Regions from separate parts of the Caballeronia grimmiae genome, predicted to be linked through region 2. Evidence: predicted binding sites of a transcription regulator. Region 2 holds the regulator's gene; the other holds the start of a gene.

Region 1 (7,954 bases), 700 kb from region 2:
TGGCGGCTCGCCGATTCGCTTCGTCAGCGTGTCCATGACGCGAAGGTCGCCGTGGAAACCAACGTCGGCTCGACGGCGCGCGAAAAGCTCGGCGAACTGCGCGCGCTGCTGCGCCTCAGCATCTTCTACGGTTCGGTGCAGAAGCAGGAAGCGCAGCAGTTGCTCGAATATCTGCGCTCGCTGCGGCCGGAATTGTTCGTCGAAGAGCCGTATGACGGCTTCACGCGGTTCGCGGCGTGGCTGCGGAGCGTCTTCGGCCACGCGCCGCGAGCGGCGGGCGCGACGCGGGCCTCGCGCTAACGAGGGCGCGCCCTACTCCCACATTCCCTTGAGCCGCGCGGCGATATCGATCTTCGCTTTCGCCGCCGCCGCGAGCCCTGCCGCCGTCGGCGCGGCGGCGACCGGCACGGGCGGCCATGCGGCGGCCTCGAAGTGCGGCATCAGATGCGGCGGAATGAAGCGTGTGCGCTGCGCCCACACGTGCCTGTCGCCGAGGTTCGTCTGGTTGTGCACGTAGAACCGTTGCGGCGCGATGACGTGCAGGTCTTCCTTTGCCCGCGTCATGGCGACATACAGCAGGCGGCGCTCTTCGTCGAGTTCCTCTTCGCTGCCCGTGCCGAGATCGGACGGAATGCAACCGTCGACGCCATTCAGCACGAACACGTTGCGCCACTCCTGCCCCTTCGCGGAATGGATGGTCGAGAGAATCAGATAATCCTCGTCGATGAGCGGCACGCCCGATTCATCGCTTGTCGCGTCGGGCGGATCGAGCGTCAGTTCGGTGAGAAAGCGCTCGCGCGTCGGATACGTCGACGCGATGCTCTCCATCTGCATCACATCGCCAATGCGAATGGCCGCGTCCTCGTGGTTGCGCTCGAGGTGCGGCTCGTACCATCGGCGGATCATTTCGAACTCGGCGGGCCAGCCCGATTCCCGTCCGCAAAGCCTGGCCATCAGGGCGACGAAGCGCGGCCAGTCTTCGCTCGCGCGTGCGGGCGCGCTGAAGGCTGCAATGGCATCGGCTGCCCGCGCGTTCTGGGCGACGCCGTCAAGCAGGCGTCCCGCGATCGCCGGCCCGACGCCCGGCAGCAGTTGCGCGACCCGAAAGCCCGCGACGCGGTCGCGCGGATTCTCGGCCCAGCGCAGCACCGCGAGCACGTCCTTCACGTGCACCGAATCCAGAAACTTGAGCCCGCCGAACTTCACGAACGGGATGTTCTTGCGCGTCAACTCGATTTCGAGCGTCGCGCTGTGATGCGCCGCACGAAACAGCACGGCCTGCGACTTGAGCTTCATGCCGCCCTCGCGCGCCTCCAGCACCTTTTCGACGACATAGCGCGCCTGATCGGCCTCGTCGGCGACGGCGACGACGCCCGGCTTCTGCGCCGATGCCTTGTCGGTCCACAAGTCCTTCGTGTAGCGCTCGGCGGCGAGCCCGATGACCGCGTTCGACGCTTCGAGAATGGACTGCGTCGAGCGGTAATTGCGATCGAGCGTGACGGTCGCGGCGGGCGGATCGAAGTGTTGCGGGAAATCGAGGATATTGCGCACGGTCGCGCCGCGGAACGAATAGATCGACTGCGCATCGTCGCCGACGACGGTGAGGCCGCGCCCGTCCGGTTTCATCGCGAGAAGAATGCTCGCCTGCAAGCGATTCGTGTCCTGATACTCGTCGACGAGCACGTGATCGAAGCGGCTCGACAGATCGGCGGCAATCGCCGGCTCCGCCGCGAGATGCGACCAGTAGAGCAGGAGGTCGTCGTAGTCGAGCACGCTTTGCGATTGCTTCGCGCTGACGTAGGCGGCGAACAGGCGCTTCAGATCGGCTTCCCACTCGCGGCACCACGGAAACGACTGATCGAGCACCGTCGCGAGCGACGCGCCGGTGTTGACCACGCGCGAATAGATCGCGAAGCACGTCGACTTGGCCGGGAAACGCTTTTCCTTCGACGACAGCCCGAGTTCGTGCCGCACGAGGTTCATGAGATCGGCGGAGTCTTCGCGGTCGTTGATGGTGAACGAAGGCGCAAGCCCGACGATATCGGCGTAATCGCGCAGCAGCCGCGCGCCGACGCCGTGAAACGTGCCCGACCACGTAAGACCTTGCGCGATGGCGCTGCGGTTGCCGAGCGCGTTCGTCGCGATGCGCGACACGCGCCGCGTCATTTCGAGCGCCGCGCGGCGCGAAAACGTGAGCAGCAGAATGCGATGCGGGTCCGCGCCCTTCACGAGCAGATGCGCGACGCGATGCGCAAGCGTGTTCGTCTTGCCCGATCCCGCGCCCGCGATGACGAGCAGCGGCCCGCCGGTGCGGCCCGGTTGGTCCACGCCGAATTCGACGGCGCGGCGTTGCGCGTCGTTCAGTTTCGCGAGATACGCCGCTGCGGCCTGATCTTGAGTGCGGGATGATTCGGCGGCGGTGTCGGGGAGCGTGAGCACGAGGACTTGAGCGGCGGATAGAAGTGACGCGACACTGTATATCCATACAACCCACGCGTGCAAGCCTTTGTCGACGCTAGCCTTTGGCCCTAAAACGCAACGGCCCGCGAACAAGGCGCGGGCCGTATCGACGGAAGAACCCGCCCTAGTCGGCTTTCTTCGCGTTCTTCAGCTTGGCATCGGCTGCGGCTTCGTTCGCTTCCGATTGCGACTCCGTCTTCTTCTTGTCGGCCTTCGCCTGCGCGACGGCCGCGTCCTTGTCGGCTTCAGCCTGCTTCTTCGCGGCTTTCTTGTCGGCGTGCGTCATCGGCGCATCGCTCGTTTGCGCGATCGATACCGCGCTCACGCTCGTCAACGCGCCCGCGACGAGCGCCGCTAGCAACGCATTCGTACGTCTTGTCATGGTGTTCTCCCGGTGTGGTTGCGGAACGCCTCGCGACGCCCTCTTGCGGGCGTCGCGGCGACCCGTTTAGTGCTGCTCGCCCTGGTCCTTCGGCGTGCGGTCGGCTGCGGCGTTCAAATCGTCCTTGGCGGCCTGCTTGTCGGCCTTCTTGTTGATCTTCGCGTTGCGCACTTCCTGCTTGTACTGCGCCTTCGCTTCCTTGTCCGCGGCCTTCAACTCGGCCTTCGACGCCTTCTTCGACGCGCGGTATTCCGCGTTCGCCTGGGCGTCGGCGTTGCGCTTCTGCACCAGCGGATCGGTCGATGCCGGCGCGACGAGGTTCTGCGGCGGCGGCGCGAGTTGCGCCTGGGTGTCCGCGCCCGGTGCGGGCTGCATCGGCTGGGCGGTTTGCGCTTGCGCGCCGGTGGCTGCGAGGGCGGCGAATGCGGTGCCGATCATCAAAATTCGAGCCTTAGTCATGAGCTAGTCCTCTTTTTAGTGGCGCCGGCGGCTTGGCGCTCTGAAAGCGCTGTGCGCGACGCGTTGGCGTTTAGAAGATGACCGAAGCTGCATCGATCAAACTGACAGACCCGGCGATCGGCGATGGAGTTTCGCGAAATCAGTCACTGTTACCGTCCGTTTCACTTGGCTACATTTGCCACCGACTTCGCCGACGATCGGCCATGAAGCGTTTTGCGTCCGATCGTTCGCGGTCGACATTGACAGAGCACGAGGCGTACCCGATGCCTTATGATGGCTTCCTTCGCACCTTTCACTCTTCCGCCCGCCATGCCGCAGCTCCAGTTCACCCTCACGGGCGATCACGTCGAACTCCACAATCTGCTCAAGCTGATGGGCCTTGCCGATAGCGGCGGCGCCGCGAAGGCGCGCGTCGCCATGGGCGATGTCACCGTCGACGGCAAAGTGGAACTGCGCAAGACGTGCAAGATCCGCGCGGGCCAGGTCGTGATGATCGACGGCCAGAAGATTCGCGTGCGCGCGCCTGCCTGACCCGTCGCGTCGGGTTTGCGCCGGCGCGCCGCCGGATTGCCAAAACCCGGCCATAACGGGGCGCGGCATCGACATGACGTGCGTGAGGCAATAAGCTAGTCGTCTTTCGTTCTGGTTTCAGCGTCGGCCCTTTGCGCTGTTCACCGCCTGACCGCGCGTTTGCGTCGCGGCCAGTTCCGTTCCGTTTCCTTCGACCATGCCATCGCACACCACGCGCGCCACGAACCCGTATCAGGGACCGCCGACGCTGTCCCGCCATGCCGTCGACACGGCGCGCCTCGCCGCGCCGCTCGCCATCGCGCAGCTTTCTCAAATGGCGATGGGCGTCACCGACACCATTCTCCTCGGCTCGCTAGGCCCCGACGCGCTCGCTGCGGGCGGGCTCGGCGCGAACCTGTTCTTCGTCGTCGTGACGCTGCTGCAGGGCGTGCTGACGTCGGTGAGCGTGTCGGTGGCGCATGCGCGCGGCGCGAACGCGGACGACCGCGTGCCTCGCATCTACTGGACGGGGCTGCTGCTTTCCGTGCTGCTCGCCGTGCCCGCGTTCGCGCTGTTGAGCTACGCCGAGGAGATCCTGCTCGCGTTCCATGAACCGGCGACGCTCGCGCGCAACGTCGGCGAATATTGCGCGATGCTGCGCTGGGGAACGCCGGGCAGCCTGATCGGCATCGGGATGATGCGCGCGTTTCTGCCGGCGATCGGTGCGGCGAAGCGGCTTCTGTGGGTGTCGATCGGCGGCGTGTTCGTCAACGGCTTTCTCAACTACGGGTTGATTCACGGCGCGTACGGTCTGCCGCGCGAAGGCTTCGTCGGCTCGGCGGCGGCGACGACCATCACCGTCTGGCTGACGGCGTTCGCTCTCGTGGCGCTGCTGCATCTGCGGCCGCGTTATCGGCATTTCGTGCTGGCCGCGCGTCCGCATCTGCCGCTTCTCGGCGAACTGTTCGGCATTGGCTGGCCGGTGGCGATCACCTATGGCGTCGAATCGACGCTCTTTCTCGCGACCGGCATGATGGTCGGCCTGCTCGGGGAATCGCCGCTCGCGGCGCATCAGATCGCGCTCAACGTGGCGTCGGTGGCGTTCATGGTGCCGCTCGCGATCGGACAGGCGGCGAACGTGCGCGTCGGCTACTGGATCGGCGCGGGCGTGCCGGTGGCGGCGCGTCACGCGGGCTTCGTCGCGCTGGCGCTCGGCGTCGGCTTCATGATGTGCTCGGGCCTCGTGCTGATCGTCGCGCCGCACGCGATCGTCGGGCTGTATCTGCATCTCGACGATCCCGCCAACGCGCGTACCGTGTCGCTCGCGGCGTCGCTGCTGGGCGTGGCGGCGGTGTTTCAGATCGTCGACGGGATGCAGACGGTCGGCTCGGGCTGTCTGCGCGGACTCAAGGACACGCGCGTGCCGATGCTCGTGGCCGCGTTCGGTTACTGGGGCGTGGGTTTCCCGACGGGCTATGTGCTCGCGTTTCACTTCGGGCTGGGCGCGAAGGGCTTGTGGTGGGGCCTCGCGGCAGGGCTTGCGAGCGTCGCCGTCTTGATGACCCTGCGGTTTCATCGCATCAGCAGGCGGCTCGTCGATGCAAATCTCAGGTCCGATGGCGTGGAGACGGCGCCGCGTCGCGCGGCCTAGTCTTGCGGTCGCCTTCGCATATGCAAAGCAGGAATGCTTGGTTGGGGCGCGCGGGCGTCGTCGTTAAGATGAACCCGTCTCCTCCTTGAGACTCCAGTAACAGGGGTTATAGGCCCGCTCTGCCGAGCGGGCTTTTTTTCGTCTTCTCACTGGGATGAACTTGCGAAAGAAGCTTCAAGGTCGGCTGCCGTCTACGACGCTGGCAACAAGCAGCGAGCGATTGAAAACGTCGACAGGACCGCCCCGCCTTCATCCAATGCACATGTCGACCTTTCAACGAAAGTCACAATCGACCGCAATCCCTCGATGTTCAGCACGTCGATCCTGCGGTAGCGCGTTTCGATCAATTCCGCATCCCTGAGGCGCCTCAGGGCGGCGGCGGCCGCCTCTCGCGTGACGCCGAGCGAATCCGCGATGTCCGCCTGGCGCGTGCCAACCCATTGCTTGCCCTCGTCCTCATCCGCTTGCGCCAGCGGGAACCGGGCGACGCGTTGCGGCACCGATCCACGCAATGCGCTGCCGAGCCTGTCGCCGCGCGGTCGAGCACTTCGTCCTTGCAGCGGCCGGGCGCGCACATGAGGCCAAAGTCAAAGTGACACTCAGGCCGGGCGGCGGTTCGTCGAAAGACCTCGCTGCTTTTCATAAGCGAGTTCTCGCCGCGCACACTTCTTGCTCCGTTACCATGACACAACCAACGCGCTCGCAACCAGCCGAGCCGCCTCTAAACAATCAAAAGAGAGGGCGCTAAGTGTCGGAAAGCCGGGGAATGTCGAAAGCCGCATCAGAAGCGGCGCACGTTAAAACGCGAAATACACGGGCAAGATCCATCGCAGCGTTAGCCGCGCTCGCCCTTACTGTCACTCTCAACGCCTGTGCGACCCGCCCGCCCGCGACCGCTTTCGCTCGTCCGCAGACGCACGCGCTGGCCGCAACCGCAGCGACGCCGTTGGCCAATGCGCTGGGGCCGCTCGAAAAGCAGCACCCCGGCGAATCCGCCGTGCGCCTACTGCCGACCGGCACCGATGCGCTGCAGGCCCGCGTCGCGCTCGCCCGCGCAGCGTCGAGAACCCTCGACATGCAGTACTACATCGCCGAGGAAGACAACACCGGGAAGCTGTTGCTGGGCGCCGCGCTTCATGCCGCCGATCGCGGCGTGCGCGTACGTATGCTCGTCGACGATCTGAACTTCAAGGATATCGACCGCATCATGGCGGCGCTCGATTCGCATCACAACATCGAGATCCGCGTCTTCAATCCGTATGGCAGCGCGCAACGAAGCTTCTCCGAGCGGACGCGCAACTTCTTCACGAACCTCGATCACTTCACGCGCCGCATGCACAACAAGGCGATGGTCGCGGACAACCAGATCGCCATCGTCGGCGGGCGAAATCTTGGCGACGAATACTTCAGCGCCAGTCCGACGCTTCAGTTTCGAGACCTCGACGCGTTCGTCGCCGGCCCCGTCACGCAGCAGATATCCGCGAGCTTCGACGACTACTGGAACAGCACGGTTTCCTATCCGCTGCGCGTGCTGAACAAGCAGAAATTCGATCCCGCCGATCTCGACAAGACGCGCGAAGAACTCCGCGCGCACTGGCGCGCCAACGCCGACCCGCTCAACGCCAAGCCGCTCAACGCGACGCCGCTCGACCAGCAGATCGCACGCGAGCAAATGGGCCTTTACTGGGCGCCGACTGAATTCCATGTCGATTCGCCGTCGAAGATCGAGCATCCGAGTGACGACTACAAAAGCCCGCCGCTGACGCGCCTTGCCGATCTGCTCAAGAACGCGCAGAAGGAGTTTCTGATCCTGTCGCCGTATTTCGTGCCGCACGACGCCGGCGTGAAGGCGCTCGGCGATCTCACGCGGCGGCACGTCCGCGTCGCGGTGTTGACCAACTCGCTCGCCGCCACCGACGCCGTCGCGGTGCAGGCGGGCTACGCGCCGTATCGCGTTCCGCTGCTGCAAAACGGCGTAGAACTATACGAATTCAAGCCGATGCAGGCCGAAGGCGAAGGCCGCCCGACCGCCGGACTGTTCGGGTCGAAGTCGCGCGCAAGCCTGCACGCGAAGGCGTATGTGATCGATCGGAGTATCCTCGTGATCGGTTCGATGAATCTCGATCCGCGCTCGGCGCAGCTCAACACCGAACTGGCGCTCGTGATTCACAGCAAGCCAATCGCCGAACAAGCCGCCGGCCTGTTCGACCGCGGAATCTCGCCGCAAGCGAGCTATCGCGTCGAACTCGCGAGCGCGGCGGTGATGGCGGAACTGCGCCGCACGGGCTCGCCGCAATCCGGCCTCGTGTGGACGACGCAAGAAGACACCGGGACGGTCGCCTATTACTACGATCCGGAGGCCGGCCTGTATCGCAACCTGATGACGGGCCTCTTCATGATGCTGCCCGTCGACAAGCAGCTTTGATCAACCTCTTTCGGAAATTCAGGCCATGACACAGAACGCGCAAGGCGATGTACGCATGGAGAAGGAC
Region 2 (7,954 bases):
ACGATACGCTTGAACGGGAACGTATAGCGCACCAGCACCCACGCGACGAGAAAGCCGAACACCGCATTGATGAGCGCCCCGCCGAGCGCGGCGAAGAACGTCAGCCGGTACGACGCCAGCACGCGCGGCGACGTCACCGCGCGCACGAATTGCGCCCAGTCGAGCGTCGCCGTCTTGGCAAAGGTGGCTGCAAGCGGTATGAGCACGATAAGGCTCAGATACGCGAGCGTAATGCCGAGCGTCAGGCCGAAGCCCGGCAGCGCGCTTGGCTTGCGCAGGTTGAAAGTGCTCATGCGTGAATCATCCTGTTCCAGTGCGCCGGGGCGGGCGCTCGTTGCTGCATGTGCGTACAGCGGCGTCATGGCGCGCCGCTTGTCGTCGCTTCAATCGGCTCGATGCTCCATCATCGGGCCGCCCTGCTCATTGCCGTTACTGCGGCTGGTAGATCGAATCGAACACGCCGCCGTCCGCGAAGTGCGTCTTTTGCGCCTTCGTCCAGCCGCCGAAGGTATCGTCGATGGTGTAGAGCTTCAGCTTCGGAAACTGCTTGATGAGATCGGCCGGGACCGTTTTCGAGCGCGGACGATAAAAGTTGCGCGCCGCGATCTGCTGGCCTTCGTCGCTATACAGATACTTCAGATACGCCTCGGCGAGCTTGCGCGTGCCGTGCTTGTCGACGACCTTGTCGACCACCGCGACCGGCGGCTCGGCCAGAATGCTCACCGACGGCACGACGATCTCGAACTTGTCCGGGCCGAACTCCTTGAGCGACAGGAACGCCTCGTTCTCCCACGCGATCAGCACGTCGCCCTGCCCGCGCTGCACAAAGCTCGTCGTCGCGCCGCGTGCGCCCGAATCGAGCACGCCTGCGTTCTTGTAGAGCTTCGAGACGAAGTCCTTCGCGCTCTGCTCGTTGCCGCCCGGCTTGTGCTGCGCATACGCCCACGCGGCCAGATAGTTCCAGCGTGCGCCGCCCGAGGTCTTGGGGTTCGGCGTGACGATGGAGACGCCCGGCTTCGCCAGATCGTCCCAGTCCTTGATGTGCTTCGGATTACCCTTGCGCACGAGAAACACGATCGTCGATGTGTACGGCGACGCATTGTCCGGCAGGCGCTTCTGCCAGTCGCCGTTGACGAGTCCCTTGCCGGCGAGCGCGTCGATGTCGTAGGCCAGTGCGAGCGTGACGACATCGGCCTGAAGGCCATCGAGGACCGCGCGTGCCTGGCCGCCGGAACCGCCATGCGACTGCTTGAACGTGACGGTCTCGCCCGTCTCCGCCTTCCACTTCTTCGCAAACGCCTGGTTGAAATCCTGATATAGCTCGCGCGTCGGATCGTACGACACGTTCAGAAACGCGGTTTGAGCATGAGCGTGGACGCTGATGGCCGCCGTCGCCGCCGTCACCGCGAACGCCGCGAAGAGCTTTCTCGCCTTGGTCCCCAATCCCGCTTTCGTGCTTTGCATTCCCCGTTCTCCGTCTTATCCATTGACGGAATCAGTCTATCGGCGCGGCTATATGATTAGAAATAATCGTTTCTCATCTTTTTATATCGAATCGTGCTAACGGCGCTGTTGCTGCTGCGTTCCGCCTGCGAAGGCCAATTCCGGGCGCTTCCGCGACGAAGTTAAAGTAATGCTTGAAAAGCGCGAAATACTGTATAAAAATACAGTCATCTGTTCATCCATACAGCGCAGCAGGGGCCAGCCAGTGACTAGAACTTCAAAACTTACCGCTCGCCAGCAGGAAGTCTTCGAACTCTTGCAGCGCGCCATCGAGCGCACCGGCTTCCCGCCCACCCGCGCGGAGATTGCCGCGGAGCTTGGCTTCAGTTCGGCCAATTCCGCCGAGGAGCATCTTCGGGCGCTGGCGCGCAAAGGCGTGATCGAACTGGCGGCGGGATCGTCGCGCGGCATCCGGCTGATTGGCGAAGCCGTACAGCCGGACGAGTTGCCGCATCAGCTCACCTTGCCGCATCCGAGCATCATGCAGTTGTCGCTGCCGCTCGTCGGCCGGGTCGCAGCCGGCAGTCCGATCCTCGCGCAAGAGCACATCTCGCAGCATTACGCGTGCGACCCGGCGCTCTTTTCCAGCAAGCCGGACTATCTGCTGAAGGTGCGCGGGCTGTCCATGCGCGACGCCGGCATTCTCGATGGCGACCTGCTCGCGGTGCAGAAGCGCACGGAAGCGAAGGACGGGCAGATCGTCGTTGCGCGTCTGGGCGACGACGTCACCGTCAAGCGCTGGAAGCGTCATACGGACGGCGTCGAACTCATCGCGGAGAACCCGGACTACGAGAATATCTTCGTGCGCTCCGGCAGCGGTGAGTTCGCGCTCGAAGGCATTGCGGTCGGTCTGATCCGCTCGGGCGAGTTCTAGCGCGCCCGCTTCATCTCACGCCACGCACGACGCGGCGCGTTTCGAGTACATCAAAGCATGACGGCAGCCGTTCCCGGCTCGCCGCGGTGCGTCCTATCGCCTGGAGAGTCATCATGGAACGTTTTGCCCGTTTGTTGCCCTTCCGCCAGTTTGGCCGCCTGCGTCATCTGCGTGCATTGATTCCCTGCGGCGTCGCGGCGCGTCCGCATACCGAAGCCACGCCCGATCTGTTCGATGAAATGCCGGTGCTGCCGTCTCGCCAGCCGGCGTTCGCCCGCGTGTCGCTCGTGAAGACGGTTCATGCGGAACCGGCGCAGCGCGCGCCGGTACGGGTGTATCGCAGCGAATCGCGCGTCATCATGGTCGGCAAGATCAGCGAGGTGTCGCGCATGCTCGACCGCTGCATCGACGAGGAACGGGCGGGCGTGGCGGGCGGTTTTCTGGCGTGAGCGTCGCGGGTTGACCGGACGGCGGCTTCGGGATGGTTCTCGCGCCGGCGTGCTCAATCGGAGTTTGAACGACGCTCGTCGCCTAGAGGGTTATGCGAGAACTGTCACTCATCTTTGGTCGTGAGTGCAGTCAATGACGGTCTACGCCGGTGGTAGGGAACATCCATCGCGTCATGCCTCTGCAACTCATCTGCTGGAGTGAGCCAAAGATTTCCGAACCATCCAGTTGTTACTAGGCTATTCAGGCCTGGCGACTGCTTAAGTCTCAGCCCGGCGCAAAGCCGGAATCGGCTCACCGCGTCCTAACGCTGTGACGCATCAGTTGCACGAACTTGTCGGTGATCGACGGCAACGTTCTGCCTCGTTTCTTCACGATCGCAATCGACCGCACGAACGCTGGATCGTTGATCTCTTTGCTGACGAGCCCAGGTTCGGCGCGCACTTCTCGCGCGGTCTCGGGCAGGATCGTCACGCCCAGGCCCGCGCGCACCATCGCGACGGCGGTCATCATATACGTGGGTTCGCACGCAATAACGAGCGGCCCGCTCCACTGGCTAAGCGCGGCATCGACAACCGCGCGCACGCTTGTCCCCGGTGCGGTCAGCACGAGCGGAACCTGCGCGAGATCGCTCACGCCGATTCGACGCATGCTCGCGAACGGATGCTCGCCCGGACAAACGACGACGAGCCGGTCCACACCGGCATGCAGGACCTCAAGCATCGGGTCGAGCACGTCCCCCCCGGTGAGCCCGATATCAACTTCTTCCTCGCGCACGAGCGCGTTGACGGTGCTTGCTACGACGTCGCGAATCTGGAACGTGACGCGCGGCACATCGTGTTTCGTGCCGATGATTAATTCCGGCAACGCACTCGCCGCAAAAGTCGGCAGGCACGCGATGCGGATGGTGCCGCTCTCGCCTTCGCCCAGTGCGCGGGCGTCACGCAGCACGTTTTCCATGTCGCGCAGAGATTTGCGCAGCAGCGGCAAAAGCTCGCGGCCCGTCGTCGTCAGCGCGACATTGCGGCTGTTGCGATCGAACAGGCGCGCGCCGACCGCTTCTTCCAGCCGGCGTATCTGCACAGTAAGTGCGGGTTGCGACAGATGCAGCCGCTCGGCCGCCCGAGTGAAGCTTCCCGCCTCGGCCACGGCGACGAGTGCGCGAATATCGCGAAGATTGAGATCCATTATGGTTCGTGATAGCTGCGATCAAATCATTTCAATTGTGTGATCGCTGCTTCGAACTTACTCTGGGCCTCATCAAAAAACAAGATTCGGAGACAGACACATGCTGCCGTTACTCGGCCTCGCCACCATCGTCGTCCTGCTCGGGGCGATTCTTTCCAAACGCATGTCGCCGCTCGTGGCGCTGATCATCGTGCCGATCGCGGCGTCGCTGATTGGCGGATTCGGATTGCAGACCAGCAAATTCGTCATCGACGGATTGAAGAACCTCGCGCCTGTCGTTGGCATGTTCGTGTTTGCGATCCTCTATTTCGGCACGATTACGGATGCGGGCACGCTCGACCCGATCATCGACCGCATCCTGCGCGCGGTGGGCACCAAACCGACGCGCATCGTGATGGGCACGACGCTGCTCGCGCTCCTCATCCACCTCGACGGCTCTGGCGCGGTGTGTTTTCTCGTGACGATCCCCGCGATGCTGCCGCTGTACGAACGCCTGAACATGGACAAGCGCGTGCTCGCCGCGGCGGTGTCGATGGCGGCGGGCATCAACTTTCTGCCATGGACGGGGCCGATGATCCGCGCATCGGCGTCGCTGCATCTGCCGATTTCATCGCTCTTCAACCCGCTCATTCCGGTGCAGGCTATTGGCCTCGTGTTCGTGTTCGGCATGGCGTGGTGGCTCGGCCGCCGCGAGGAGAAGCGCCTCGGCTATTCGAGCGCGACCGGTTCGATTCCGATGCCCGAACGTAAGCTCACGCCCGAGGAAGAAGCGCTGCGCCGTCCGAAGAACTTCTGGTTCAACATCGTGCTGACGATCGTCGTGCTCGGCACGATGGTCGTCATGGGCGAGAAGATTCCGCCCGCGATCATGTTCATGGTCGGACTGTGCATCGCGCTGATGGTGAATTACCCGAATGTCGACATGCAGAGAAAGCGCATCGATGCGCACGCGCGCGCCGCGCTGATGATGGCCGGCATTCTGCTCGCGGCCGGCGTGTTCACCGGCATCATGCAGGGCACCGGCATGCTGAAGGCGATGGCGCAGGCAGCCGTCGGCTTCGTGCCGCCCGCGCTTGCCGGGCACATTCCCGTCGCGCTCGGTCTGGTGTCGATGCCTCTGTCGATGCTCTTCGATCCCGATTCGTTCTATTTCGGCGTGCTGCCCGTGGTCGCCGAAGTTGCGTCGCAGCTCGGCGTGGCGCCGGTGCATGTCGGCCAGGCCGCGCTGCTCGGCCAGATGACGACCGGCTTTCCCGTGAGCCCGCTCACGCCCGCGACGTTTCTCGTCGTCGGACTGTGCGGCATCGATCTCGCGGATCATCAGAAGTTCACGTTCCCGCTGCTGTTCGGCGCGTCGATCGTCATGACGATCGCGTGCGTCGTGCTGGGCGTGTTTCCGCTGTAAGGACGAACCATGAAAGACATCATCAGAATCGGCGCGGGCGCGGGCTATTCGGGCGATCGCATCGAGCCTGCGGTCGAACTGGCCGAACATGGCGCGCTCGACTATCTCGTGTTCGAATGCCTTGCCGAACGCACGATCGCTATCGCCCAGCAGGCGCGCCGCAACAATCCCGATCTCGGTTACGACCCGCTGCTCGAAGCGCGCATGCGCGCAGTGCTGCCCGTCGCGGTGAAGAACGGCGTGCGCATCATCTCGAACATGGGCGCGGCCAATCCTCGTGCGGCCGCGCGCAAAACCGCGCAGATCGCCCGCGAACTCGGGCTCGATGGCCTCAAGATCGCCGCGGTCACCGGCGACGACGTGCTCGACGTCGTCCTGCGCGCGAACCTGCGCTTCGAGGAATCGGGCGACGACGTTCGCGCGTATGCACAACGCATCGTATCGGCCAATGCGTATCTCGGCGCCGCGCCTATCGTCGGCGCGCTTGCAGCGGGCGCGGATATCGTGTTGACGGGGCGCGTCGCGGACCCGTCGTTGTTCACGGCGCCGCTCATCCACGAATTCGGCTGGAACATGGACGACTGGAACACGCTCGGGCAGGCGACCGTGGTCGGGCATCTGCTCGAATGCGCGGGACAGGTGACGGGCGGCTACTTCGCCGATCCCGGTTACAAGGATGTCGGCAATCTCGCGCGGCTCGGATTTCCGCTCGGCGAGGTGAGCGCGGACGGTTCGATCATCGTGACGAAGGTGCCACATGCGGGCGGCGCCGTGACCGAGGCGACGTGCAAGGAACAACTGCTCTACGAGATTCACGATCCGGCGCGCTACTACCAGCCGGACGTCGTCGCGGACTTTACGCAAGTGCGCGTGAGGCGGGAGGCGCGAGACCGCGTGCGCGTCTCGGGCGGGCGCGGCAATGCGCGCACGGATACGCTAAAAGTCTCCGTCGCCTATGCCGACGGCTTCATCGGCGAAGGCCAGATTTCCTATGGCGGACCGGGCGCGGTGGCGCGCGCGAGGCTCGCGCTCGATATCGTGCGTGAACGTCTCGCGATTACGGGCGTCGATATCAGCGAACTGCGTTTCGACCTGATCGGCGTGAACGCGCTCTATGGCGATGCGCTAGCGTCCGGCAATGACGATCCTTTCGAAGTCCGCGTGCGCGTCGCTGGACGGACGTCGAACGCAAAGGAGGCGGCGCGCATCGGCAACGAAGTCGAAACGCTCTATACCAACGGTCCGGCGGGCGGCGGTGGCGTGACAAAGAACACGCGTGAGGTCATCGCGGTGCAATCCGTGCTGCTCTCGCGCGAGCATGTGAATCCCGTTTTCGAATTCGTGGAGGCCAACGATGAAACTGCGTGAACTGGCGCATGGCCGCACCGGCGACAAGGGCAACACGCTGAACGTCTCGGTGATCTGTTTCGATCAGAAACACTACGCGCATCTTCGCAAACAACTGACGCCCGAGCGCGTGAAGGCGCATCTCGCCGAGGTCGTCAAAGGCGATGTCGCGCGCTACGAACTGCCGCTTCTGAATGCCTTAAATTTCGTGCTGGGACATGCGCTGGGCGGCGGCGTCACGCGTTCGCTCGCGCTCGACGCACACGGCAAGTCGGTGAGCGCGGCGCTCCTCGATATCGACATCGAGGAGCCTGTCGTGGATTGAGTCGCGTCGGCGGTCGCAAGACGGGATTTCGCAGGCTTTGGTCGGTTCTGTGCGTATGCTTTTGATGCCACTCATTCTTGAGTGATGGCGAGCGCCCGCGCTTTGCATCGCTCGTGCGCCGCGCAATGAGTTATCCGATTCATCGGATGCGATCCGGATTCACCCCGTCAATGGCGAGCGCGCCAAATATCCGACTTACGCATCGGCGATTTTTTTAGCCCGTCATAAGCACGTCCCATACGTAAGCGACTGCTCCGCGCTTGCCGCCGTTCTAATGAACGGATTGAAAGCGGTACAGCCCGTCGATCCAATAGCTTTCCGTACATGCTTTGATTGCGCCACGGTCGCAACCAGAGCACCGCCCATCTTCGTTATCGCCGCGCGCTTGTGGCTGAAGCTTTGCCTTCGCCGCTTTGAATTGGCTATTCCCGATAAGCACACGCAGGGCCATGATGTCATTGAGTGTGCGTGAATCGCACCAACCTGCTGACGCATAAGCCGCTATCGAAATGAGTAATCTTGATCTGAACTTGCTCCGCGTCTTCGATGCGGTCCTCCGCGAGCGGAACGTGCTTCGTGCCAGCGAGGCAATCAATTTAAGCCCTTCCGCAGTCAGTCATGCGCTATCGCGGCTACGAGGGTTCTTCAACGATGATTTGTTCGTACGAACGGTCGCTGGAATGGAACCTACCACCCGGGCGCTCGAGATGGCTCCGCTAGTACGCGATGCCCTCGTTATCATCGACCGTGCAGTGGGACCGAAGCATTTCGACCCGGCCAGCACCGACAGACAGTTCTGCATAGCGGCGACGGACTACCTGACCGCCGTAGTATTGCCGCCGTTCTTCCGTGCAACGTCGATCGC

The links. The regulator LexA, encoded in region 2, represses DNA repair genes until DNA is damaged. The targets are predictions, from matches to a motif close to ACTGTATNNNNATACAGT.
Region 1: a site for LexA is predicted at 2,473-2,490, ahead of LDZ21_RS04010 (ATP-dependent helicase). Genes of this name have one in related genera too.

Annotation. Positions count from the first base shown of each region.
Region 1 covers NZ_CP084271.1:838,382-846,335, reverse strand. The annotation lists gene LDZ21_RS04015 (DUF4088 family protein) at 1-300, shown strand, start outside; gene LDZ21_RS04010 (ATP-dependent helicase) at 313-2,439, opposite strand; gene LDZ21_RS04005 (hypothetical protein) at 2,585-2,842, opposite strand; gene LDZ21_RS04000 (hypothetical protein) at 2,909-3,301, opposite strand; gene LDZ21_RS03995 (RNA-binding S4 domain-containing protein) at 3,611-3,832, shown strand; gene LDZ21_RS03990 (MATE family efflux transporter) at 4,029-5,462, shown strand; gene LDZ21_RS03985 (helix-turn-helix domain-containing protein) at 5,654-5,962, opposite strand; gene LDZ21_RS03980 (phospholipase D family protein) at 6,229-7,887, shown strand; gene fumC (class II fumarate hydratase) at 7,913-7,954, shown strand, end outside.
Region 2 covers NZ_CP084271.1:1,536,766-1,544,719, forward strand. The annotation lists gene cysT (sulfate ABC transporter permease subunit CysT) at 1-293, opposite strand, end outside; gene LDZ21_RS07295 (sulfate ABC transporter substrate-binding protein) at 430-1,464, opposite strand; gene lexA (transcriptional repressor LexA) at 1,709-2,377, shown strand; gene LDZ21_RS07305 (hypothetical protein) at 2,491-2,826, shown strand; gene LDZ21_RS07310 (LysR family transcriptional regulator) at 3,119-4,012, opposite strand; gene LDZ21_RS07315 (CitMHS family transporter) at 4,113-5,417, shown strand; gene LDZ21_RS07320 (acyclic terpene utilization AtuA family protein) at 5,427-6,785, shown strand; gene LDZ21_RS07325 (AtuA-related protein) at 6,772-7,089, shown strand; gene LDZ21_RS07330 (LysR substrate-binding domain-containing protein) at 7,599-7,954, shown strand, end outside.